DNA from 2 places in the Anaeromassilibacillus sp. SJQ-1 genome. Region 1 is predicted to be linked to the other one. Evidence: a T-box and tRNA genes for the amino acid it is inferred to sense, from the RefSeq annotation. Region 1 holds a T-box; the other holds one or more tRNA genes.
The links. The T-box of region 1 lies ahead of tyrS (tyrosine--tRNA ligase). A T-box ahead of a tRNA ligase gene usually reads a tRNA of that ligase, here a tRNA-Tyr.
Positions count from the first base shown of each region.

Region 2: it has a tRNA-Tyr gene. The T-box ahead of tyrS (tyrosine--tRNA ligase) is inferred to sense a tRNA for this amino acid. The anticodon was not compared.

Region 1 is NZ_JBKEIV010000037.1:70,982-74,086, forward strand. Features, by position in the region: gene ACGCCZ_RS09850 (hypothetical protein) at 1-668, shown strand, start outside; gene ACGCCZ_RS09855 (hypothetical protein) at 798-1,028, shown strand; T-box leader at 1,058-1,301, shown strand; partial or broken gene tyrS (tyrosine--tRNA ligase) at 1,359-2,591, shown strand; gene ACGCCZ_RS09865 (hypothetical protein) at 2,644-2,880, opposite strand.
Region 2 is NZ_JBKEIV010000009.1:52,373-55,477, reverse strand. Features, by position in the region: gene ACGCCZ_RS02050 (MerR family transcriptional regulator) at 1-12, opposite strand, end outside; gene ACGCCZ_RS02045 (HAD hydrolase-like protein) at 469-1,134, shown strand; tRNA gene ACGCCZ_RS02040 (tRNA-Thr) at 1,225-1,300, shown strand; tRNA gene ACGCCZ_RS02035 (tRNA-Tyr) at 1,398-1,483, shown strand; gene ACGCCZ_RS02030 (DUF5677 domain-containing protein) at 1,678-2,979, shown strand.

The DNA of each region.
Region 1 (3,105 bases):
TCTATCGCAACAGTGAGAGAGTTGCAAGCGCTTTGCAGGCGGCGAAATTGGCGTTGGATGGAGAAACTGAAGCCGAAGGAGCGCTTTCGGCTGTGACCGGAGCGGCGGAAGCATTGGCAGAAGCCGGGCGGTATCTGCCTGCGGCGGCGGCGTTGGCAGAGCGGTTGCACAGTGTACAGTATGAGTTGGAGGACTGTGGGGTAGAGATCGGCGGCCTTGCCGAGGGGATGGAATATGATCCGGAAGAGTTGGCGCAGATCGAGACCCGACTGGATCAGCTTTATCGTCTCGGTTTAAAGTATGGCGGGACTGTCGAAGAGATGCTCGCCTTTTTGGAGACCTGTAAAAAACAGCTATCCGACATCGAACTGTCCGATGAGCACATCGCTCGATTGACTAAAGAATACCAGGCGGCTGAAGCCGAAGCACAGCGATTGGCTGGGGAACTTTCTGCAAAACGGCAGGAAGTCGCAAAACAGTTTGCCAAACGTGTTCAGGAGGAATTGACATTCTTAGACATGCCCCATGTAGCTTTTTTGGTGCAGTGCGAAAAGGGTCCGCTCAACTCCAGCGGGTGTGATAGAATCCAGTTTTTGGTTTCCACCAATCCCGGTGAACCGGCAAAGCCACTGGCCAAGGTTGCTTCGGGGGAGAACTATCCCGAATGATGCTGGCGATTAAAACGGTACTCGCGGGAACAGACCGCATTGGTACCTTGATTTTTGATGAGATTGACACCGGAATCAGCGGCAGCGCCGCGCAAAAGGTGGGGTTGAAAGTTGCGGGAGGTGTCCCATATGCGTCAGGTGATCTGCGTGACACATTTGGCGCAGATTGCGTCTCTGGCAGATATGCATTTCCAGATCAAGAAGCATGTGGAACACGATCGCACTTATACCGAAGTGGTGGCTCTCAACCATGAGGGCCGCAAACAAGAGCTGGCCCGCATTATGGGTGGAACGGAGATCACGGAGTTGCTTTTGCAAAATGCGGAGGAAATGTTACAATTGGCGAAAAAAACGCCTTGACAGTTCCAAGGTGGTTGGATATAATGGGGACAATAGCCTTGAAGGGAAGAAGTACGCAGAATGCGGCTGGCAAAGAGAGCCCGCGGTCGGTGGAAGCGGGAGCAGCGGTCGGCGGAAATACATCCTGGAGCTGCCGGGTAGAACGCCTTGAGGTCAGTAGATCCGGTCGGGTTGGCGCACGTTATCGCGCACGGGTATGTTTGTACCCATGAGGCCGCATTCGTGAGGGTGCGGTAAACTGAGGTGGTACCGCGGGATTTCTCCGCCCTCTGCAAAAAATCGCAGGGGGCGTTTTCTTTTGCCCCCAATACAAAAAATGGAGGAAGAGACATGGGCGTATACGACGAACTGAAAGCGCGTGGTCTGATCGCGCAGACGACAAATGAGGAAAAAATTCGAGATTTGCTGAATAATGACAAGATTACGTTCTACATCGGTTTCGATCCAACCGCAGACAGCCTGCATGTAGGCCATTTTGTCCAAATCATGGTGATGTCCTGGATGCAGAAAGCTGGGCACGTGCCGGTTGCGCTGTTTGGTGGCGGCACAGGTATGATCGGCGACCCATCCGGCAAGAGCGACATGCGCAAAATGCTCACCAAGGAAACCATCGACCACAATATCGCTTGTTTCCAAAAACAAATGTCCCGTCTGATCGATTTTTCAGATGGAAAGGCGATTATGGCCAACAATGGCGATTGGCTGCTCGACTTGAATTATATCGAGTTTTTGCGTGAAGTGGGGGTACGTTTCTCTGTCGACCGTATGTTGGCGGCGGAATGTCTACAAGCAACGCTTGGAGCGCGGCCTCTCTTTCTTTGAGCTGAACTATATGTTGATGCAAAGCTATGACTTTTTGGAGCTTAACCATCGCTTTGGATGTACAATGGAGCTAGGTGGCGACGATCAGTGGAGCAATATCATCGGCGGTGTGGAATTGCTTCGCCGCAAAGAGGCAAAAGAGGTCTACGGAATGACCTTCACATTGCTCACAACCAGCGAAGGAAAGAAGATGGGTAAGACGGAAAAGGGCGCTGTATGGCTTGATCCGGAAAAGACCTCGCCCTTCGAATTCTACCAGTATTGGCGCAATGTGGATGATGCGGACGTCATCCGCTGCTTGAAGATATTGACGTTCCTGCCGCTAGAAGAGATCAACGAGCTGGGAAAACTGGAAGGTGGCGAACTCAACAAGGCGAAGGAAATACTTGCTTACGAGGTCGACGAAGTTGATCCATGGGGAGGAAGAGGCCCAAAAGGCACAGGAAGGTGCACGCGCTTTGTTTGGAAAAGGAGCAAATACCGACAATATGCCTTCCACAGCGATTACTGAGGAGGACTTCGTCGATGGAGAGATTGGTGTGCTCGATCTGATGGTCAAGACAAAGTTGGCTCCGTCCCGCGCAGAGGGCCGCCGGCTGATTGAACAGGGAGGTGTCGCTGTGGATGACGAAAAAGTTCCGTCGATTTCTGCAAAGCTCTCCTTGGAGAAGGACTTTGAGAAAAAAGTATGTCATCATTAAAAAGGGGAAAAAGGTTTTCCACAAGGTGACATTGGAATAAACAAAACCAGGATCGAAAAAGGTTTGGAATAAAAGCGAAGGCAGCTGTCATTTTAAGTAGAAAAGTATAAAATAAGCCCCCGGCCTAGCCGGGGGCTTATTTTAATTAGATGAACAACAGAAGAAATACCCAGCTTATACGGGTTTGGCCGGATTTTACGCATTTCTCCGTGAATATTTTCGATATGAATCCAATAAGCAACGTTTTGTAGCAATCCTTTTGCATTTGATGGACCTACAAAAATGACATCTGGCTTTTCTGGATGGGGTTCTGCCCGGGTCTCATTCAACCGTAAAATGAACGGATATGCTTAGGACATTTTCACGCATTCCCCAAGTATTTTCCATACATCGGGAACGATCATTGAATAGCTAAGGATTCTGAATGGCGAGCCCAAAAGCAGGGGAGGGGAATCGGTTACCCTCTGAAAAAGTATTCGCTTATCCAACCGTTCCAGGGACCCTCATTGCATTCCATTGTATTCTGAATCAAGAAATGATGGGTCCAACGGTTG
Region 2 (3,105 bases), on a different contig from region 1:
AATGGATAACATATAGCCATGCTCCTTTTTGTAGAAATTAAGAACCGGTTCTGAAATGAGCATACACCTTGTCATAGTGATAAAGTCAAGTATTTTCTTGATATTTTGTTGGTTTCACTTGACAACATTTGGCACAATGGATTAAAGTATGTAAAAAATAAAAATGGCGTGCAAAAAGCGAAAGAGCTGGGAACATCGAATATTATACTTGGAAGTTGTCTTGAAAATGGATGTTCTTCTTAGAAAATCTTATATTAAAAAATTTTAATCATACCTCTATATATGGTCATTTATTTTGACTATGATGCAATATTTTTTATCAATTCTTTTTATATAAAGTACCGGGTAAAAGAACGGTTTTTTTGCGTAAATGGACATACTAGGGGCATGTGTCTTGCCGGATGCGATTCAGACGATTGTCAAGAAATATCGGTACCACAGGATATGGAAACAGTGGAGGGCTAGGCGATGATAAGCAGATATAAAATTGTTCTCTTCGATTTGGATGGAACTCTGTGCGAATCCGGAGAAGGCATTCTCAATAGTGCTAAGCATGCGATTCAGGCCGTGGGTTTTCCCGTTCCTCCGCCGGAAATTATGCGCAAGTTTATCGGTCCACCCATGGGACAAAGTCTTCAAAATTTCTGTGGAATGGACAAGGAGCTGGCCGAAAAGGCGGTAGCGATTTATCGGGAACGGTATAACCGTATCGGCTGGATAGAAAATCGTTTGTATCCTGGAATTCAAGAGCTTTTGAAGGATTTAAAAGCTTCGGGGGCCAAGCTGTCTACCGCTTCTTCCAAACCCAAGCCCGCTTTGGAGCGGATTGTACAGCATTTTGGGATTCTCGAATATTTTGATGCATTGGTAGCAGCAGGGCCGGATGGATTCCATTCCAGCAAGCCGGAAATGATTGAACAGGCAATCCGGGATTGTGGAGGTGCGCAAAAGCAGGAAGTTGTCATGATTGGAGATACACATTTTGATGCAAATGGAGCAGTGGAGGCCGGAGTGGATTTTTTAGCCGCGTCATATGGCTATGGAACCAAGGAGGAACTTGCAGCTGCAGGAGCAGCACACTTTGCGGATTCCGTGGAGGCTTTGCGCCCATATCTGTTTATCGATGAAAATTAAACCAAATTTTTCAAAAATCTTTTCTTTTCGGGCTTGACAAACCCGTAAAGTGTATGGTATATTAATCAAGCACTCTTGAGTGATACAAATGCTGGTGTAGCTCAGTTGGTAGAGCAGCTGATTTGTAATCAGCAGGTCAGGGGTTCAAGTCCGTTCACCAGCTCCAGCAGGATTCCTGCTTTCTGCTGACGCGGAGTTTATTTTGGGAAGAATTCCCTGTCAGAACCAGAAACAAGCTTGCTTCCAAAAGAAGCGGCACATATGGAGGAGTTCCCGAGTGGCCAAAGGGGGCAGACTGTAAATCTGTTGCTTTTCAGCTTCGATGGTCCGAATCCATCCTCCTCCACCAGAAAAAGCGACTTGTTTCGACAAGTCGCTTTTTTAATAAAATTTGCCCTTCGGACAAATGAAATAGCTTCGCTATGAAATAAAGGTGGCATCTAGTCCTCCACATCTCTCAAACGAGAACCCGACATGCAAAACATGTCGGGTTTTCTATGTTACAATACAACAACACTATTTAATCTAGCGAAAGGAGAATCTATGAAGACGTTTATCGAATATGACGATGTTAAGCCATGTCCATGTGGAAGTCAAAAAACATATAATATATGCTGCAAGTTAAAGTCGATTAGATGGGGATTCGATGAGAGCGGCGCATTGGTCAAACAGCTGCCCATGTCTCTTGAAACCGAAGAGGAGCTGAAGGCAGCCGATCATCTGTTTGAGCAATATTACGGAAGAAAGCCAGATAAAGAGGATTATGTTTTTTCCTTTACTCCTATTTATCAGGACGAATTGCTTTTTAAAGTTATGGAAGCATTGCAATTGTCCGGGATTCCTCCTGAAGACATTTACGCTTATTATAAAACAGATGGATTACTTGCATGTAGTGTCAACGATCAGTTCATATCTGAGAAAGACAAAAAAGATTATATGAACTATCGGGATGAATATTGTAAAGCTATTAATGAACCGCTTGCTGATACAATTAACACCATACAACTTACGGCATATGGTAATGAGCTTTTGAGTTCTACTTTTGATAAAGTGCAGGAGAGGCTGATAGGATCTTTAAATGATTTTATTCATCGTCATAGCACCGAACCCAATGGCATTTATAATTATGAAATGCAAAGTGAGGCAGACTACCTTTTATTTTCTGCTATAAAGACCATTAAGACAATGAAGGGTATCGCGTTGCTAATCAATGAGCAGATCCCAGAATGTATACACTCTCTGGGTAGAAGCCTTTTTGAAAACTATATGTACCTAAATAAAATTAACTGCGATCCAAGCTTTTTTAAGATGAAATTGCTTCCAAAGGTTGATAAGGAGCATTTTCAGTTTGTAACAAAAAAAGATAAAACGATAGACCATAATAAGGTTTTCCATATTGAGACAGGCGATATATATAATATTCATGTTGTTATAGCTGAATTAAAAAAGTCATTTAAAAATTTCGAGGACCAAGTTTTGTATGATTTGTATTATAGTAATTCCTGCCAATATATTCATGTTGATGTACTGAGTGCAACAAATTATTTTTCTACCTATGATCCTTATGACGAATTGAATCCCTCTTTCCAAGCGGCAATTACTACAGCATCAATTTCCATATTGCTATATAATGCACTTATTCATAATCGACTTGTTAGTTCTCGATTTTATCAAGATGGTTCCTATCTCATTAGGCAATTAACAAAAGATCTCCTTGCGGCAATAGAATTAGTAAATTGCGATTCCAAACATAAGCAACCTATTTTTTCTACTCTGCTTAAAAGATTACAAACTTTATATAGTGAACTGTCTGATAGTGTTTTAGAGGAGATAACGGGCATCTAAAGCGTTCGTTCTTTCCAAATTAAAGGCTACATTTCTGCTTGAATCCCTTCCGCTTTATACGGATTGCGGAGGTGACTTTTTGATATAAAATAAAAAGAGAGCCCATTCTCAACCTATCGGAGAATG